Linked DNA regions of Sandaracinus amylolyticus. The protein of the gene in region 1 interacts with the protein of each later gene in a pairwise test. Links are inferred from orthologs where the notes say so. Each region holds a gene or a part of one and is shown on either strand. Other genes may lie near its edges.

What was found.
Region 2: the proteins of dnaE (region 1) and rplL interact in binary tests that used the Escherichia coli proteins (3 or more experiments, as listed by UniProt). The link is inferred for Sandaracinus amylolyticus from one-to-one orthologs.

The regions. Positions count from the first base shown.
Region 1 is NZ_CP011125.1:4,525,696-4,536,347, reverse strand. Bases 2,415-6,610 are described here. They hold dnaE (DNA polymerase III subunit alpha), read left to right. Parts: upstream 2,415-2,804; coding sequence 2,805-6,410; downstream 6,411-6,610. Other genes in these bases: DB32_RS19240 (class I SAM-dependent methyltransferase), read right to left, coding at 6,433-6,610; DB32_RS19250 (hypothetical protein), read right to left, coding at 2,415-2,673. In the rest of the region: DB32_RS19260 (hypothetical protein), read right to left, coding at 1-1,459; DB32_RS19255 (hypothetical protein), read right to left, coding at 1,508-2,197; more of DB32_RS19250, read right to left, coding at 2,329-2,414; more of DB32_RS19240, read right to left, coding at 6,611-7,344; DB32_RS19235 (hypothetical protein), read right to left, coding at 7,518-7,946; DB32_RS19215 (AraC family transcriptional regulator), read left to right, coding at 9,722-10,652. UniProt on the Escherichia coli protein: DNA polymerase III is a complex, multichain enzyme responsible for most of the replicative synthesis in bacteria. This DNA polymerase also exhibits 3' to 5' exonuclease activity. The alpha chain is the DNA polymerase catalytic subunit.
Region 2 is NZ_CP011125.1:3,139,278-3,148,533, reverse strand. The notes cover bases 6,457-9,256. They hold rplL (50S ribosomal protein L7/L12), read left to right. Parts: upstream 6,457-7,567; coding sequence 7,568-7,945; downstream 7,946-9,256. Other genes in these bases: rpoB (DNA-directed RNA polymerase subunit beta), read left to right, coding at 8,174-9,256; rplJ (50S ribosomal protein L10), read left to right, coding at 6,893-7,456; rplA (50S ribosomal protein L1), read left to right, coding at 6,457-6,890. Also shown: DB32_RS13215 (RNA polymerase sigma factor), read right to left, coding at 1-356; DB32_RS13210 (tol-pal system YbgF family protein), read left to right, coding at 689-1,912; tuf (elongation factor Tu), read left to right, coding at 2,740-3,930; rpmG (50S ribosomal protein L33), read left to right, coding at 3,945-4,097; preprotein translocase subunit SecE, read left to right, coding at 4,252-4,806; transcription termination/antitermination protein NusG, read left to right, coding at 4,887-5,420; rplK (50S ribosomal protein L11), read left to right, coding at 5,577-6,017; more of rplA, read left to right, coding at 6,180-6,456. UniProt on the Escherichia coli protein: The binding site for several of the GTPase factors involved in protein synthesis (IF-2, EF-Tu, EF-G and RF3). Is thus essential for accurate translation.

The DNA.
Region 1 (10,652 bases):
TCCGCACGATCCGATGCACGGCGACGCCCTCGCCCACCCGCGGCGCGACCACGCGGTCCTGCGTCTCGGCGAGCGGATCGAGCGGCGGTGCGATCGCGATCGAGAGCCCCTTCGGACGCCGGCCCATGAGCGTCGGCTCGTCGTCGTCGAACAGCGGCGTCTCCTCGGTCGGCGGATCGACCGCCACGTAGGAGCGTCGCGCCTCGCGCGCGTCCGCGATGTCGCTCACGTCGCGGCGCACGGTCGCCTCGCCGGCGAGCGGCGCGTCTCCGCGCGCGATCATGAGCTCGAGATCGCGCACCTTCGCTGCGAGCGCGACGCGCGCCGGGTTCAGCGCGAGCAACGTCCGGTACATCTCGAGCGCGCGCTCGAGGTGGCCGCTGCGCAGCACCAACTCCGCTTCCTGCTCGGGCAGCAGCACGCCGGTCGCGACCTCGTCGTCCCACTCGTTCTTCGGGGGCGGGACCGGCGTCGTCTTCGCGCCGGGCACCCAGCCCTCGCCGGTGGGTCGTGCCTTGCGCTTGTCGAGCCACCCCGCTGGCTTCGGCGGCTCGCTCGCGATCGCACCCGTCTCGCCGCGCGCATCGATCACGCCGCGCAGCGCGATCAGATCGCGCAGCCGCTCGCGCGCGACGTGATCGTTCGCTTGCTCGAGCACCATGCGCCGCAGCGCACGCTCGGCCTCGGCGAGATTGCCCATGCGCATCTGGAACACGACGAAGCCCTGCCCCGAGAGCGGCACCGTGCCCTTGCTCGCGACGGGCGGCTCGTCGCCGATGCGCTCGGTCGCCGCGACGATGCGCGCGAGCACCGCGACGATCTCCGCGCTCCCCGAGACCTCGGAGGGCGCGGCGCGCGCGATCGCGAGCGCGCCGGGGAGATCGCGATCGGCCACGCGCTCGGCGATCGCGGCACGCAGCGGCTCGGGCAGCCGCGCGATCGCGACCTCGTCCGACGCGCCCGCCGCCGTCGGCGCGTGCACCGAGAACCCGCGCAAGAGGCGCGCGGCGAGCGGCACCCGGGCACGCAGCCACGGATCGCAGAGCGCGAGCTCGCGCTCGAGCGGCTCGATCGCCGCGACCGCTCCCGCGATCGCCTCGTCCCACCGCGCGCGCTGCGCGCCCGCCACCGACGGTGGGGGCGCTTCGAGCACCTGATCGAGCGCCGCGGCGAGCTCGACGGCGCCTTTCGCCGCGATGCGCGCGCCGCGCGCCACCGCTCGCGCCTCGACGAGCATCCCGGCCGCGGCGAGCGCCTCCGCGAGCCCGGCGTCGAGCATCACCATCGGCCCGCTCGGGCTGTCGTGTGGCCGCGCGCGCATCGCGCCCAGCAGAGCCTCGCAGCGCCCGCGATCCGGCCCGGGACGTCTCGCGGCGGACTCGAGCAGCAGCATCGCGTGATCGCGCGCGCCCTCCGCGACGAGAGCGCGCGCGACGTGATCGATCGGCGGCAGCGGCATCGCGCGATCGATCCTACACGAGCGCGATCGACGTGATCCGTCTTCCGCTCAGGCGGGCGCGTTCGGCAGCGGGCGGAACCAGCGGAGCACGAGGATCAGATCGATCACGACGAACGCGATGCACAGCAGCACGAGCCCGAGCGCCCACGCGTACGACGGCGGGCTCTCGTCGACGAGCACGACGAACGACTCCGCGCTCGCCGGCGTGCCCATCTCGTCCGCCAGGTGCGCCTGCACGCCGCGCATGCGCGCGCCGAGCTGACCGAACGTCACGAGCCGCCCCGCGAACTCGGTGCGGCCGCTGCGCGCGAGCGACTCCGGCATGTGCACGAACACCGTGCGCTGCCCGGCGAGCGGGAACACGACGTAGCTCTCGCCGGTCACGATGCGCTGGTAGCGCACGGTGGTCGACGCCATCGGCGTGCCCGCGACGCGCACGAACGTGTTCGTCTCGAGCGTCGCGGGATCGATCGCGGTCACGCTCCCGAGATCGCGCGCCTGCCCGGTCGCGAAGAAGTACGCGAGGTCGAAGCGCAGCGAGGTCGCGAGCGCGATCGACGCGACCACGACCATCGCCATCAGCGTGAGCGTCGCGATCCGGCGGCCCGACGGTGGTGCGGGCAGCGCGAGGAGCTCGGGATCGATCTCGTCCCCCGCGCGGCTCCCGCCAGCAACGCGTCCGCTGGTCAACGTCGGGCCCTGGGGCATGCCCAGCGGCGTCTGGTCGGTACGTGCCACGCGCCTTGTGACACCGGTCTAGGCGAAAGGTTCGTGATTGTCGAGAGTGTCGGCTCGGAGCGCGGACGGAACGCGAAACGCCGGATCCCTGGAGGAATCCGGCGTTCGTTCCGGTGCGGCTGGAACCGGGCTCAGGCCTGGGCGGCCTTGGCGGCCTTGCGCGCCGCCTTGAGCTGATCGACCAGACGCGGCGTCGACATGCGCTCGAGGCGGGTCTTGTACCCCTCGTCCTTCGAGCGCTTCTCCGCCTCGAGGATCGCCGAGATCAGGCCGCCGCGGCCGCCGAACTCGCTCTTCACGCTCGTGAGCACCGCGTGGAGGTGCAGGAGCTTCTTGTTCGAGACGCAGTCGAGGCCCTTGTCCCCGTCCACGCGGTCGATCCAGAGGTCCCCCTGGGCGAGCTCCTTCACCGCGGAGACGAGACCGGCCTTGTCGTTGAAGCGTTCCTTGACCTGCGCGAGCGGCGAGCTCTTCATGACGGACTGACTCCTGAACCTCGAAGGGCGCGTGGGTTAGCACGCACCGTGGCGACCGCGCAAGCGACGAGGACGCGCTGCGCGACGCTCGTTGTAACCCGCCCGGGAGCGGTCCACCATCGCCGACTCCCATGAGCACGCCGGAGTTCGTCCACCTCCACGTCCACTCCGAGTACTCGATGCTCGACGGCGCGATCCGCCTCAAGGCGCTCGCGAAACGCGTCAAAGAGCTGGGCCAGAAGGCGGTCGCGCTCACCGACCACCACAACATGCACGGCACGCTGCAGTTCGTCTCGGCGTGCAAGGGCGAGGGCATCAAGCCGATCGTCGGCTGCGAGATCAACGTCCAGTCCGCGCCGCGCGGCGAGCACAAGCCGTGTCAGCACCTCGTGCTGCTCGCGGGCAGCCAGGAGGGCTACCTCAACCTCGCGCGGATCGTCTCGCTCGGGTTCGTCGAGGGCAACCACGACGGCACGCCGCGCGTCGATCTCGAGGTGCTCTCGAGGTACTCGAAGGGCCTCGTCGGCACGACGGCGTGCATGGGCGGCTTCCTCGCGCAGGAGGTGCTGCTCAAGGGAGAAGACGCGGGACGGCGCGCGCTCGCGTCGCTGCGCGACGTGCTCGAGCCCGGCAGCCTCTACGTCGAGCTGCAGGATCACGGCTTCCCCGAGAGCGCGCCGCTCAACGAGGTGCTCGTGGAGCTCGCGCGCGATCTCGCGCTGCCGCTCGTCGCGACGAACGACGCGCACTACCTCGAGCGCAAGGACGCGCGCGCGCAGCTCGTCCTGCAGTGCATCGGGGCGAGCCGCGCGTACGTCGACATGGAGCGCGCGCACCACGGCAGCCACGAGCTCTTCCTCAAGTCGAGCGAGGAGATGGTGGAGCTCTTCCGCCACGTGCCCGACGCGATCAAGAGCACGCTCGAGATCGCCGAGAAGTGCGGCGGCGCGTGCGACCCGAAGAGCAAGCCGAAGCTGCCGCGCTTCAAGGTGCCTGACGGGATGACCGAGGCGGACTTCCTCCGCCATCGGGCCCACGAGATGCTCGAGGGGCGCTTCCGCGAGATCGCGGAGACGAACCGCCTCATCAACCACGACGAGTACCGGAAGCGCCTCGACTTCGAGCTCGGGACCATCATCCAGATGGGCTTCCCGGGCTACTTCCTCATCGTCCAGGACTTCATCAACTGGGCGAAGGATCACGACATCCCGGTGGGGCCCGGACGTGGCTCGGGCGCAGGCTCGCTCGTGGCGTACGCGCTGCGCATCACCGATCTCGATCCGCTGCAGCACAGCCTCCTGTTCGAGCGCTTCCTGAACCCGGAGCGCGTGTCCATGCCCGACTTCGACGTCGACTTCTGCATGGACAACCGCGACAAGGTCATCGACTACGTCCGCGGCAAGTACGGCGACACGTCGGTCGGGCAGATCGCGACGTTCCACCAGCTCAAGAGCAAGAGCGTGGTGAAGGACGTCGGTCGCGCGCTCGGCATGCAGCCGCAGGACACCGCGCGCATCGCGTCGATGGTGCCCGACCCGGTGCAGGGTAAGACGGTGCCCATCGCGAAGGCGATGGAGCAGGAGCCCAAGCTCAAGGCGGCGTACGAGGAAGACGCGCAGATCACGGACCTCCTCGACACCGCGATGACGCTCGAGGATCTGAACCGCCACGCGGGCATGCACGCGGCGGGCATCGTGATCAGCGAGGGCCCGCTCTGGGATCACGTCCCGGTCTTCTGCCCCGAGCCGAACGTCTACGTCACGCAGTACCACAAGGACGACGTCGAGTACGCGGGCCTCGTCAAGTTCGACTTCCTCGGCCTCAAGACGCTCACCGTGATCGACATCGCGGTGCGGCTCATCAACCTGAGGCCGGACCGCAAGGACGATGCGTTCGATCTCGCGCGCATCCCGATGGACGACCGCGCGACGTTCGCGCTGCTGCAATCGGGCGAGACGACGAACGTCTTCCAGCTCGAGTCGCAGGGCATGCAGAACCTGTTCAAGAAGCTGCGCCCCGACTTGTTCGAAGACATCGTCGCGGCGGTCGCGCTCTATCGACCGGGCCCGCTCGGCACCGGCATGGTCGACGACTTCGTGCAGCGAAAGCACGGGCGCGTGAAGGTCGAGTACCCCGACGCGTGCCTCGAGCCCGTCCTGAAAGACACGTACGGCGTCATCGTCTATCAGGAGCAGGTCATGGAGATCGCCCGCACGATGGCGGGCTACACGCTCGGCGGCGCCGACCTCCTCCGCCGCGCGATGGGCAAGAAGAAGGCGGAGGAGATGGCCAAGCAGCGCGCCACGTTCATCGAGGGCGCGCAGAAGAACGGCCACACCGCCGAGCAGGCCGGGAAGATCTTCGACCTCGTCGACTACTTCGCGGGCTACGGCTTCAACAAGTCGCACTCCGCGGCGTACGCGCTGATCACTTATCAAACTGCTTATCTGAAGGCGCACTACCCGGTCGAGTTCGTCTGCGCGACGCTCAGCGCGGACAAGGACAAGATCGACAAGGTCGTCCGCACGGTCGCGGAAGCGCGCTCGATGGGCATCACCGTGCTGCCGCCAGACGTGAACGAGTCGCAGATCGACTTCGCGGTCGTCTACGACCCGGCCGAGCACGCGCCGAAGCGCCGTCCGGATCGGCCGGTGTCGATCGGCGGCACGCTGCGCGATCCGATGCGCCCGAAGATCCGGTTCGGGCTGGGCGGCGTGAAGGGCATCGGATCCAACGCTCTCGAGGCGCTGTTCGAGGCGCGCGTCGAGGAGAGCAAGGAGAAGCCCTTCACGGATCTCTTCGACTTCACCGGGCGCGTCGATCTGCGCCGCGTGAACAAGGGCGTGCTCGAGGCGCTCGTGCAGTCGGGCGCGTTCGACGCGCCGCACGACGCGATGAAGATCTCGCGCGCGCAGGCATTCGCTGCGATCGAGGCGGCGCTCGAGCGCGGCAAGCGCGTCAGCGCGGATCGCGCGAGCGGCCAGACGTCGCTCTTCGGGCTCTTCGACGCGACGGCGAAGGCGAGCGTCGATCGCGCGACGAGCTCCGCGTTCCCGCAGGTGAGCGCGTGGGACATGCGCGAGTTGCTGCAGCGCGAGCGCAGCGCGCTCGGCTTCTACGTCTCGGGGCACCCGCTCGATCGTTATCGCAGCGAGCTCGCGCGGTTCGGCAACGCGAGCACCGCGACGCTCACCGGGCGCGACGACGGCACCGAGATCCGGCTCGGCGGCGTCGTCGAGGGGTATCGCGAGCGACCGACCAAGACGGGCGGCAAGATCGGCTTCTTCCATCTCGAGGACGCCGACGGGCGCGTCGAGGTGATCGTGCGCGATCGCGAGATCGAAGGCGCGCGCGAGGTGCTGCAGGCGGGCGAGCCGATCTATCTCGAGGCGCGCCTCCGCTGGGAGCGCGATCGCGACACGCCCGAAGAGGAACAGGGCGCGCCCGAGCCGAAGCTCACGCTGATGAACGTGAAACCGCTCGCGCAGGCGCTCCGCGAGCGGACGAAGGCCGTGCGCGTGAAGGTGTTCGTCGAGCGCGTCGACGCGAAGAAGCTGCGCGCGCTGCGCGACACGCTGAAGCAGCACCCGGGGCCCTGCCCCGTCGGCCTCGAGCTCGCGAGCGTCGAGCGCTGGAGCGTGTCGGTGCCGGAGGTCGGCCTCAGCGTGGAGCCGAGCGACGCGCTGCTCGCATCGCTCGAGCGGCTCTTCGGCGAGAAGATCGTCGAGCTCCGGTGAGCGCTGCCCGAGCGGCCGGTGCTCACGCGCGCGCGACGATCATCAGCGAGTCGTACTTCTGCGCGTCGGGCGCGAACGCGGTGCGCGCGAGCAAGCCCCACGCGCGACGCGCGCTGTTGCGCGCGAACACGCTCGTGCCGCGCGCGGAGAGCGCGTCGTGGATGCGCTGCTCCTCGTTCACCCACGGCTCCGCGATCTGCCGGTAGTAGCCGGTGTAGCGGACCTCTTCGACGCGCAGCTGCTGCGCGCTGCACAACGCGCGCAGGCTGCTCTCGCTGAAGAAGAGGAGGTGGCGCGGCACGTCGAACCACGCCCACGCCGGCCCCGATCGCTCGAGCGCGCGGCACGTGTTGTTCGGCACCTCGCACACGAAGCGCCCCGACGGCTCGAGCAAGCGCGCGACGTTCCGCATCGCGGCGACGGGATCGATGCAGTGCTCGAGCACGTGGATCATCACGACGACGTCGAAGCGCTGACCCTCGAGCGCCGCGGGGAGCTGCTCGGCCGTCCCCTCGTGCACCTCGAGGCCGCGATCCCGCGCGATCGCGCGCGCCGCCGGGTCGATCTCGACGCACGTCAGGTGATGCCCGAGGTCGCGCATCCGTCCGGCCGCGAGGCCGTTGCCGCAGCCGATCTCGCAGATGCGCAGCGGGGGCCCCGCGAGCACGTCGGCGAGCGCGTCGTGCGTGGGCTTGCTTCGATCGACGCGCCACGCGAGGTGCTCGCGCACGCGCTGCTCGATCGTGCGCCGCCGTGCGCCGCCCCAGTGCGCGTCGTGCGTGTAGTAGTCGACGTCGTACGCGCGAGCGACCTCGTCGGGCGTCGGGCTCGGGTGCACCATCCCGAACGCGCAGCGGTCGCACCAGTAGGTCATGTACTCGGCGCGCTCGACGGGACGTCGCCAGTCGCCGGGGACGCGCAGCCACGGGCGCATCGGGTCACGGGAGATCGGACAATTCGGGGTGGGACCGCGCACGTCCCTTCGTACCCGCGGTCCAGGAGCGCACGCAAGAGCGGCGAGGGATCTCCAGCCACAAGCGCGAACGCGAGCCGCGGAAGTCCGCGGCTCGCGTCGTCGTTCGCGAGCTCGAAGCGCGCCGGGCTCGCTCAGGCGGCGAGCGGAAGCGCCATCGGACGGGCCGCCGGCGCGCGCTCGCTCACGACCTCGACACCGCTCGCCTGGAGCTGGTCGCTGACGATCTGCGCGAGCGCCTCCATCGCGAGCCGCGTGCGCGGCGTGCCGTCGAGGTGCAGGCGCCCCGCGAACGGCATCCGCGAGGTGAGCGCACGCACGACCAACGCACGCGCCGCGAGCACCTCGGGGTCACACGCGAGACCGCCGACGAGCACCGCCTCGTCGACGACCGTCTCGTGCTGCATCTCCGCGCGGACGCGCGCCGCGAACGCGCTCGCGGACTCGGCGGGACGCTGCGCGAGGATGCGGACGTCGGCGCCGGTCGAGCACAGCTGGTCCATCCAGCTCTGCCACTCGCTGTCGCGCTCTGCGACCAGCACCACCGTCGTCGTCTCGCCCATGATCTCCTCCGCCGCCTCTTGGTGTCCGCGCTGCCGCTCCGTCTCGGCGCCTCGTGAGCGCCTGCTCGTTCGTGGAGGTCCCTGTCAGCAACGCACGTGCCAGCGAACTCTCGCGAGGTCTGCTGCATTCCGCCCCCGATCGAGCGCGGCCGGAGCGCCACACCTGTGTCGCGGCGGTCGGGGCCTTTTTTCGCGTGCGCCAGGGCTCACCGCGGCTTCGGACGTCCGAGCTTCGCCGGAGTTCCGTCGCACTTCGGCGCCGAACGTCGGATGCGCTGCGGCGCACGTCGTGCGCCGTGGGTGTGCGGTGGCGAGTGACGTAGCCACCATGACAACCGTGGCATGCGGTTCACGTCCGGCGTGCCACTGCGTCAACCGGCTGGCAGGCGCGGCACAACGGGTGGCGTCACGTGTTTGACGCAGCGCGTAACCCACATCCCACTCTCCTTGACCGATCGCGCGCGCCGGAGTAAAGGCTCGCGGCTCTCCCGAGGGCCGTTAGCTCAGCCGGCAGAGCAGCGGGCTTTTAACCCGACGGTGGCAGGTTCGAGCCCTGCACGGCCCAAACACCCCGCGCCCTCGTCATAGGGAGCCGGGCGCGCGAGCCAGAGCGCGTCAGAGCCCGTCCGAACAGAAGTACCACCGTCCCCATCGTCTAGAGGCCCAGGACTCCACCCTTTCACGGTGGCTACGAGGGTTCGAATCCCTCTGGGGACGCTCCGCCACTTCCGGGCGCGCCGACGGCGCGCAAGTGCAGGAAGACACTCGCGATTTGCGGGGTTCCAAACGCCTCGCTGTCGAAGGTCACGCCCGCGGGGAACACGGTCGCTTGAAGGGCTCGCGCCCTTGGAGTCGAGCCGCGTCCACAGTACGCCGAGGTCGGTGAGAACGCGCTCGGCGGAGGCCAGCAGCTCCGGCGCGTCGAACAGCACGTTCCCGCTCGCGAGCACCGTCTTCACGTGCTCGAACCCCGCGCGCTCGAACGCGCGCGAGCTCTCCGGCATCGAGGCGTTCATCGGCGCCACGCCGCGGAGGAGCGCTGCATAGCGTGCTCTCCGTGGGGGCATGTTCGTGCTCGGCGGAGGGCGCTCACGCGAGCGGCGCGCCCACGATCTCCGCGGCGTCTTCCGGCTTCACGCCGGCGAGCGTAGCGCTTCCTCGAACGCGCTCCGCGTCGCCTCGTCGAAGAGCACGACGCGGATCTCGTCGAGGGCCCACGCGCGCTCGCGCACCACGGACGCGGCGACGTTCGCCGCTTCGGGGCTCGGATAGCCGTACACGCCGCAAGAGATCGCGGGCAACGCGATGCTGCGCAGCGCGTGCTGCTCGGCGAGCACGAGCGAGCTACGGAACGCCGACGCGAGACGCACGGCGTCGCTCGGCGACCTGGAGTATCGCGGGCCGACGGTGTGGATGACCAGCGCGCCGGGAGCTCGAAGCCCGGTGTGATGCGGGCCTCGCCCACCGGACAGCGAACGCCGGGGGACACCTCGGGCAGCGCGCGGCAGCCCTCGAGCAGCTTCTTCCCCGCGGCGCGGTGGATCGCGCCGTCGACCCCGCCGCCGCCCAGGCACGCGACGTTCGCCGCGTTGACGATCGCGTCCACGTCGGCCCTTCGTGATGTCGCCGCGGACGGCGGTGATGCGTAGGGACATGGCTTCTCCGGGACGAGACGGGCGGAGTCTCCTCGACCGAGGCCGCGGCGTCTCGGGCGCCGAGAGCCCCGGGGCCGTTCGGGCTTGTCCCCGACCGCGGATCCGCGATCCTCGGGCGTCGTGACGTCTTCACCCGCGCTCGCGCTGCCGCTCTCTCGTTTCTCGCGCTTCGAGACGTGCGAGCTCGACGAGGCGTCGTCGGTCTACAGCCGGATGACGGCGCCGGTGCGCATCCACAAGGTCTCGAGCAGAGAGGCTTTCGGTTGGCGCGCGCACCAGCTCGCGCTCGGTCCACTGACGCTCTCGACCCACGAGACCCAGGGCCGCTCCCTCGCCGACTGTCCGGAGACGGACACCTATCTCTTGTCGTTCGCGTTGAGCGCGGCCTCGGTGGAGGCGACGACGGGTGACGGAGTCGTCCCGATCGTTCGCGGCCGCACGGGCCTGCTCGCGCATCCGCGCCAGTGCAGCCGCGTGAGCGTCGAGTCCGGCAGTCAGATCGTCCAGCTGAACATGCCGCACCACGCCGTGCGCGACGCGATGACGACCTTGACCGGCGTGGCCTCGGGCGAGGTTCGATTCCGGCCGCGTGTGGAGCTCGACGCGGCCGAGGTCACTCCGCTCCGGGCGCTGCTCTCTCACGTGCTGAGAGAAGCGGACGAAGAACACCCTTCGTTCGAAGGGGCGGGCATGGGAGAGCGGCTCGCAGAGGCCCTGTTGTTCAAGCTGCTGCTGACCCAGCCCCACAGCCACGCGCGGCTGTTCGTGCGCACGGAAGCGGCCGAGCCGGCGCACGTGCGACGTGCAGCGGAGTTCCTCGAGGCGAACGCCGATCGGCAGGTCACCATGGCACACCTCACGCAGCTCACCGGCGTCGGCGCGCGCTCGCTGCAGGCGGGCTTCCGCAAGCACCGAGGCTGCTCGCCGCTCGAGTTCGTCCGCGCGCGTCGCCTCGAGCGTGCCCGCGTGCGGCTGCTGACCGACGACGTCGCGAGCTCGGTGACGGACGTCGCGCACGATGCGGGCTTCACGCACCTCGGTCGGTTCAGCG
Region 2 (9,256 bases), 1.4 Mb from region 1 along the record:
CACTGCGGCTGGCGCGCGACGGTGCGCAGGTAGTCCCACGCTGCGTTGGTCGCGAGCATGCCGACCCACGAGCTCAGCTTGTTGCCGCGCTCCGCGTCGAACGTGCGGAGCTTGTGCATGTCGCGGCGCGTCAGGCCGAGGAGGAACTGCGCGTAGATCTCGCGCACGTCTTCGCTCGAGAGCGAGCCCGGGAAGCGGCTCGTGACTTTGTGGATGCAGCGATAGACCAAGCGATCGAAGCGGCGGTGGAACTCGCGCCACGCGAGCGACTCCTTCAGCAGCATCCGCGCGAGCAGGGTGTCGTCGCTCCACGTCTCCGCCTGCTTCGCCGCCGTCTCGAACCGATTCGTCGTCATGTCCCGTCCTTCGTGATCCGCAGAGAAAGCCCGAGGCTGCCGGCCCCGTCCGGGTCGCAGCTCGTCGTCCCCGTCGAGCCGCGGCCGCCCCTTGAGCAGCCGGCGTGCCACTCGCGCCACCGACCGCTAGATCACGAAATCACAGAGAAAATCGGAACGAAGGAAGAACTCGGAGCCGCCGATCGTAACGTTCGGCTCCCTGCGTTACGGCCGAGCACCGCAACAGCCTGTTACGCTGTTACGCTCCCGTTCCGCTGCTCGCGGCCCCATGCTCAGGCCCCAAGGAACTCTCCCGTTCGCGCGTTGTCCCGCGTGACGGAGGCCTCGCCGGAATGATCACGCGCGCGCTGCTCGCCCTGTCCTCGTTCGCTCTGCTCGCCGCGTGCGGCGGAGCCCGCACGACCGCCGCGACGGGCCCTGCGGTGCAGCTCGAGGAGACGCGCATCGTCGCGCGCCGCACGAGCGGCGGCGAGCTCGAGCTCGACTCGTACGACGCGAGCCAGCTCTTCCAGCGCGCGTACGAGCTCGGCCAGCGTGGCGAGTGCGCGCAGGCGGTCGAGCTCTACGATCGCGTGGTCGCCGAGTTCCCGAGCAGCCGCTTCCTCTCTCCTGCGCTCTACAACGCCGGGCTGTGCCTCCAGAACAGCGGCGAGCTCGCGGGCGCGGTCGAGCGCTGGTCGATGCTGCTCGATCGCGCGCCCGACGCGCCCGACGCGAAGCACGCGCGCTTCTTGATGACCGCCGCGCTGGTCGAGCTCGAGCGTTGGGAGCCGGCGCTCGACTCCGCCGAGCTGCTCCTCGATCGCGACGATCTGCGCAGCGACGAGCGGCTCGAGGCGATGGCGCGTCGAGCCGAGGCGCTCTTCGGCCTCCGTCGTGTCGAAGACGCGGAGCGCGCGGCACGAGACGCCCTCGCCTACTACCGCACGCGCCAGGGCGAGGAGATCATCGCCGACGAGTACTTCGCGGCCGCCGCGAACTTCGTGCTCGCCGAGACGATCCGCGCTCGCTCGGAAGCGCTCGTGCTCCCCGACTCCGACGTGGTGACGCAGCGCGAGACGCTCGATCGGCGCGCGCAGCTCCTCCTCGACGCGCAGCGCGCGTACTTCGACACGATGCGCCACACCGACGCGCGCTGGGCAGCCGCGGCGGGCTACCGCATCGGCGCGATGTACGAGCAGCTCTATCGCGCGATCACCGAAGCGCCCGTTCCGCCCCCGCCGCCGGATCGTCCCCTCACCGGAGACGCGCTCGAGATCTACCGGCGCGAGTACCGCGGTCAGCTCGCGGATCGCGTCCGACCGCTCGTGCGTCACGCGATCCGCTACTGGGAGCTGACCCTGCTGATGGTCGAGCGCACCGGCGTTCGCTCGGACTGGGTCGAGCGCACGCGCACCGACCTCGACCGTGCCCGACAGCTCCTGCTCGGAGGACCGGTCTCCGACACGCCCCTGGAGCCCGAGCCGGCGCGGGCTCTCGGATCGCCCGCCGACGCTCCCGATCGCCCCCCGACCAGCACTGCGGCAGCCCCGTCGAGCGCACCTGTTCACCAATGATCCCCACGATCTGGGGCTCTCGACGACGGCATCCGAGCAAGCGTCGTACCCGGGTGCATCGATCTCGCTTGACAGCTTTGCGAGGGCACCGTACATAACGCGCCCTCGCGTTCCCCGCGCGGGTGGAGTGGTCCGTTCTCCGCAGTCCGTGTCGGCCCGCTCTGCTTCTCCGGGGCGCCAGGAAGGTGTGCTGGCGTAGCTCAATCGGTAGAGCACCTGTTTTGTAAACAGGGGGTCGTGGGTTCGAGTCCCACCGTCAGCTCGAGCCCGATTCCCTCGCTCCGATTGACACGCTGGCTCGACGGGCTCGTTTTCTCACTCTCTTTCCGCGAACGAACGGTCTTCTCGCGAACGACCTGCTACTGACCGGCCCCGCTGAACCAGCCCTGCACGCCAGCCACCGAACGACGCAGCTCAGTAGACGACGAAATCGCTAGACATCCCGGAGGGTTGCCCGAGTGGCCAAAGGGAGCAGACTGTAAATCTGCCGGCGCCAGCCTTCGGTGGTTCGAATCCACCACCCTCCAATCCGCTTCTCCATATCCCCGCTCGTTCGCTACGCGGGAGTAGCTCAGTTGGTAGAGCGTCAGCCTTCCAAGCTGAACGTCGCCGGTTCGAATCCGGTCTCCCGCTCTGTTCGACGTTCGCGGACTCACCTCCCGCGAAAACTTCTCTGAAAATCTCGTTCTTCGCAGATTCCCAGAACCGTACGCCCAGGTAGCTCAGAGGTAGAGCACCTCCTTGGTAAGGAGGAGGTCGTGAGTTCGATTCTCATCCTGGGCTCGAGACCGCACACGCTGAATAAGAGAAAATAGGAGCACGGCGCGATGGCGAAGGAAAAGTTCGTCCGGACCAAGCCGCACGTCAACGTCGGCACGATCGGTCACATCGATCACGGCAAGACCACGACGACCGCGGCGATCACGAAGGTCGCGGCGAAGAAGTTCGGCGGCAAGGAGATCTCGTACTCCGACATCGCCAAGGGCGGCACCGTCCGCGACGACTCGAAGATCGTCACGATCGCGGTCTCGCACGTCGAGTACGAGTCGGAGAAGCGCCACTACGCGCACGTCGACTGCCCCGGCCACGCCGACTACATCAAGAACATGATCACCGGCGCCGCCCAGATGGACGGCGCGATCCTGGTGGTCAGCGCCCTCGACGGCCCGATGCCGCAGACGAAGGAGCACGTGCTCCTCGCGGGTCAGGTCGGCGTGCCGAAGATCGTCGTCTGGCTCAACAAGGTCGACGCGGTCGAGGATCCGGACCTGCTCGAGCTCGTCGAGATGGAGGTCCGCGACCTCCTCAACAAGTACAAGTTCGACGGCGACAACGCGCCGGTCGTCCGCGGCTCGGCCCTCAAGGCCATGCAGGGCGATCCCGAGGGCGAGCAGACCGTCATCAACCTGCTCAACGCGCTCGACGCGTGGATCCCCGAGCCGGTTCGCGACACCGACAAGCCGTTCCTGATGGCCATCGAGGACGTGTTCTCGATCAAGGGCCGCGGCACGGTCGTGACGGGCCGCATCGAGCGCGGCGTGATCAAGGTCGGCGAGGAAGTCGAGATCCTCGGCTTCCGCGACACGCGCAAGACCACGGTCACCGGCGTCGAGATGTTCCGCAAGCTGCTCGACCAGGGCCAGGCTGGCGACAACGTCGGCTGCCTCCTGCGCGGCATCGAGAAGGACGACGTCGAGCGCGGCCAGGTGCTCGCGAAGCCCGGCTCGGTGAAGACGCACAAGAAGTTCAACGCCGAGGTCTACGTCCTCAAGAAGGAGGAGGGCGGCCGTCACAAGCCGTTCTTCACCAACTACCGCCCGCAGTTCTACATGCGGACGACGGACGTGACCGGCACGATCCACCTCGCCGAGGACGTGAAGATGGTCATGCCGGGCGACAACGTCTCGATGACCGTCGAGCTCATCACGTCGGTCGCGCTCGAGGAGCAGCAGCGCTTCGCGATCCGCGAGGGCGGCCGCACCGTCGGCGCCGGCGTCATCACGAAGATCATCGAGTGATCGGAGCTCGCTAGATGGGGGATCGAGTGCGCGTCGCGCTCGTCTGCAGCGAGTGCGACGCGCGCAACTATCAGACGACGAAGTCTCGGAAGCAGGCCGAGCGTCTGGAAATCAAGAAGTACTGCCCCCGCTGCGAGAAGCACACGACTCATCGAGAGTCGAAGTGACCGTTCGAGAGCCTCGACGAAGAAAACGAGGCTCTCGAGAATAGGCCAGTAGCTCCAACGGTAGAGCACCGGATTCCAAATCCGAGGGTTGGGGGTTCGAATCCCTCCTGGCCTGACCTCGACGGGTCGATATCAAACGAACGCTGGAACACGGATGGCGGACGAAGACGACAAGGACCTCGAGCGCGACGGCGACGAGGACACCTCCGACCCGAGCGCGGCCGGGGACTCCGACGACGCTGGCGCCGACGACGACGTCGCGCGCCGCGAGGCCGCCGCGATCGAGCGCGAGGAGCGCGAGCTCGCCGAGGCCGCCGCCGAGAACGAGGCGAACCCGGTCACCAGCCTGCTCGGCATCGAGCGCTGGGTCCAGTTCGCGTTCATCGCGGCCGCGGTGATCACGTTCTACCTGTCGGACCGGCTGATCACGTTCGCGTGGGGCTTCTTCGCGGAGCCGGATCCCACGATCGTCTCGGGCGCCGCGGCGCTGATCGGCATCGTCGGCTCGTTCCTGCTCTATCGCCACCCGCGCGTGAACGAGCTCGCCCACGAGGTCGTGGGTGAGCTGAGCAAGGTGACCTGGCCGACGCGCGACGAGACCTACTACTCGACCGTCGTCGTGATCGTCACCTCGATCATCGCTGCGGTCTACACCGGCGTCTTCGACGCGCTCTGGTCGGCGTTCACCGACCTCATCTACAACGTCTGATCGAGCGGGGGCGCGCTCGAAGCGAGAGGCCCATGCAGTACGAAGGGCGCCTCGACAGCCGGCGCGAGAGTGGGGCTTCGATGGCCAAGAAGTGGTACGTGGTGCAGGCGTATTCGGGCTACGAGGGCAAGGTGAAGTCCGCCCTCGAGGAGCGCGTCCGTCAGCACGGGATGGAGGAGTTCTTCGGGGAGATCCTGATCCCCAAGGAGAACGTCCAGGACACCACGAAGACCGGCACGAAGCGCGTGTCCAGCCGGACCTTCTATCCGGGCTACGTGTTCGTGAACATGGACCTCAACGAGCGCACTTGGCACCTGGTCAAGGACACGCCGAAGGTCAGCGGGTTCGTCGGTGGCCGTCACCCGAGCCCGGTTCCGGAGAGTGAGATCAACGCGATCTTCCAGCAGGTCGCGGAGGGCGCCGCCAAGCCGAAGCCGCGCGTCGTGTTCGACACCGGCGATCACGTGCGCGTGACCGACGGGGCGTTCGCGAACTTCACGGGCACCGTCCAGGAAGTGAACCCGGCGAAGCAGAAGGTCACGGTGCTGGTCTCGATCTTCGGCCGCGCGACGCCGGTCGAGCTCGAGTACGGGCAGGTCGAGAAGACGCAGTAGTTCTCAGCGCAGTCGCCGGTCGAGTGGTCGTCACTCTCGGTGCTGCAACTCTGGTTTCCGCACCGCCATTGCGGTGATTGAGGCTGGGTCTCGACGAGCCCAGCAGACGGTTTCGAGTCGCTTCGCTCCGCGCGCGCGGGATTTCAGGACGCAGCCATGAAGAAGGTCACTGGTCAGATCAAGCTCCAGCTCCCCGCCGGCAAGGCGAACCCCTCGCCCCCGGTCGGTCCCGCGCTCGGTCAGCACGGCGTGAACATCATGCAGTTCTGCAAGGAGTTCAACGCGCGGACGAACAAGCAGGAGGGGCTGATCATCCCGGTGGTGATCACGGTCTTCTCCGACCGCTCGTTCACCTTCATCACGAAGACGCCGCCCGCCTCGGTGCTCATCAAGCGCGAGCTCGGGCTGAAGATCGGCAAGAAGCCGGCGAGCGGCTCGTCGCGTCCCAACAAGGACAAGGTCGGCAAGATCACCCGCGCGCAGCTCGCGAAGCTCGCGGCGGAGAAGATCCAGGACACGAACGCGGCCTCGATCGAGGCGTGCGTTCGTTCGCTGGCGGGCACCGCCCGCTCGATGGGCGTCGACGTCGTCGACTGACCTGCTCGAGCGACGATTCGAGTTCGGACTGACATCGTCGCAACACCCTTCCCGCTGGATGGGTGGAACGTCGGTGATCGAACCACTGCCGCTGAGAAGTGACGGCGTCGGTGGGAGGCGGGAACGCCGACAATGGGGTCGGGGCCGCCGAATGGAGGAGCGATGAAGACGGGAAGAAAGCGCAAGAGCGCGATCGAGTCGATCGATCGTGATCGTCGCTATGCCCTCCCGGAGGCCGTCGCTCTCGTCGCCAAGGCGAGCTTCGCCAAGTTCGACGAGAGTGTGGACATCGCGGTCAGGCTCGGGGTCAACCCGAAGCACGCCGATCAGATGGTTCGTGGAGCAACCGTGTTGCCCCACGGCATCGGCAAGACCGTTCGTGTCCTGGTCTTCGCAAAGGGCGAGAAGGCGACGGAGGCCCAGGCGGCCGGAGCTGACTTTGTCGGCGCCGACGACCTGGTGGCCAAGGTCCAAGAAGGCTGGCTCGACTTCGAGACCGTGATCGCGACGCCCGACATGATGGGTCAGGTCGGTCGTCTCGGTCGTGTGCTCGGTCCCCGCGGTCTGATGCCCAACCCCAAGACCGGCACCGTGACGTTCGACGTCACGAAGGCGGTCAAGGAGGCCAAGGGCGGCAAGGTCGAGTTCCGCGCCGAGAAGGAAGGTGGCATCGTCCACGCTCCGATCGGCAAGAAGTCGTTCTCGCCGGACAAGCTCGAGGAGAACGCCCGTGCACTGATTGCTGCGCTGATGAAGGCGAAGCCGTCGGCGGCCAAGGGCACCTACCTTCGCAGCATCACCATCAGCACCACGATGGGCGCGGGCGTCAAGGTCGACACGGCGACGGTCGAGCAGGCGACTGCGGAGGCGTGATCATGGCCAACGGAACCAGCACTGCCCGCGCGGACAAGGCGAAGGTCGTCGACGAGGTCAAGGGCCTCTTCGACAAGGCGACCAGCGTCGTGTTCCTCGGCTTCAAGGGCATGGACGTGATCACGGTGACGGACCTGCGCTCGAAGTTCCGCAAGGCGGGCGTCGAGTACAAGGTCGTCAAGAACAAGCTCGTCGAGCAGGCGCTGAAGGGGACCCCCCTCGAGGGCAAGCTCGGGAAGGTCCTCGCCGGCGAGACCGCCGTCGCGTTCTCGTTCGAGGATCCCTCGACGGCCGCGAAGGTCGTGCGCGACTTCCGCAAGGAAGGCGACAAGCAGGAGAAGCTCGAGGTCAAGGCCGCGGTTCTCGACAACGCCGTCATGGCTGGCGGTGACGTCGAGAAGCAGCTCGCCTCGATGCCTGGCAAGGACGAGCTCCGCGCCATGCTCCTCGCGACCCTCCAGGCGCCGGCGCAGAACCTCGTCGCGCAGCTGCAGGCCCCCCTGCAGAACCTCGTCTACGTGCTCGAGGCGCGCCGCAAGCAGCTCGAAGAGAGCAGCGGCGGCTGAGCCCGAGCGATTCGCTCGTACTCCAACTCACCGAAACGAACCAGAACATGAGATTTGCGCACCTGCTCAAGTGCGCGTGATTGCAGGGAAGAGAAGGTCAACATGGCGACGATGGATCAGCAGAAGATGGTCGATGAGCTCTCGAGCTGGACCGTGATGGAGGTTGCGAACCTCATCAAGGCGCTCGAGGAGAAGTGGGGCGTCAAGGCGGCGCCGGCGGCGGTCGCGGTCGCGGCCCCGGCGGGCGGCGGCGCGGCGGCGGCCCCCGCGGCGGAGCAGACCGAGTTCACGGTCGAGCTCACCAGCGGCGGCGACAAGAAGATCAACGTGATCAAGGTCGTTCGCGAGCTGACGGGCCTCGGCCTGGCGGACGCGAAGAACCTCGTCGAGGCCGCGCCGAAGGTCGTCAAGGAAGGCGTGTCGAAGGCCGACGCCGAGGACATGAAGAAGAAGCTCGAGGAGGCTGGCGCCAAGGTCACGCTGAAGTGACCGGGATCTGCAATCACGAGCACGGCTGAAAGGATCACGGTGCGGGGGCCGGAAGGCCCCTGCGCCGTGCTCCGTCTTTCTGACGCCCGCATCTGCGGCGCTTTCGGCTGAGTCGCTGGCTCGACCCCGCACGGGTCGCCTGACTCTGCCGCACGTTTTCTGGGGTTCTACCCCGTCCTTCGACTAGCTTCCGGGCTCCCGAACCAAGACGCATAGAGGTACGTTCCGATGGCCTCGACCTCGCAGATTCAGACCAACTTCCGGATTCGGCACAGCTTCGCGAAGATCAGTCAGATCATCGGCATCCCGAATCTGATCGACATCCAGAAGCGGTCGTACGAGAAGTTCCTCCAGGCGAACGTTCCTCCCAACCGGCGCGAAGACATCGGCCTGCAGGGCGTCTTCCGCAGCGTCTTCCCGATCCGTGACTTCAACGGCACGAGCGAGCTCGTGTTCGTCGGATACACGCTCGAGCGTCCCAAGTACGACGTGGACGAGTGCGTGCAGCGCGGCATGACCTACGCCGCGCCGATCAAGGTCACGATCCAGCTGATCATCTACGACTCGCAGAGCGAAGGCTCGGAGCGGACCGTCCGCGACATCAAGGAGCAGGAGGTCTACTTCGGCGAGATCCCGCTGATGACCGAGAACGGTACGTTCATCATCAACGGGACCGAGCGCGTCGTCGTCAGCCAGCTGCACCGCTCGCCCGGCGTGTTCTTCGACCACGACAAGGGCAAGACGCACTCGAGCGGCAAGCTGCTCTACCAGGCGCGCGTGATCCCCTACCGCGGCTCGTGGCTCGACTTCGAGTTCGATCCGAAGGACCTCATCTACGTCCGCATCGATCGCCGCCGCAAGCTGCACGCGACCGTGCTGCTCAAGGCGCTCGGCTACTCGACGCAGGATCTGCTCAAGTTCTATTACGACACCGAGACGATCTTCCTCGAGAAGGGCGGCAAGTACGCGCGCTCGATCGAGTTCGATCTCCTCCCCGGTCAGCGCGCCACCCGCGACATCAAGGTCGAGGGCGACGTGATCGTGCGCAAGAACCGCAAGTTCACGCGCGCCGCGATCCGCAAGCTGAAGGACGCGGGCCTCGATCGCCTTCCGCTCGATCTCCCCGAGGTCGTCGGCAAGGTCAGCGCCGAGGACGTGATCGACGAGGAGACCGGCGAGGTCCTTCTCGGCGTCAACGAAGAGGTCACCGAGGAGAAGCTCGAGCGCCTTCGCGAGGCGAAGATCGAGAGCTTCAAGATCCTCTTCATCGACGGCCTCAACGTCGGCTCGTACCTCCGCGACACGCTCAAC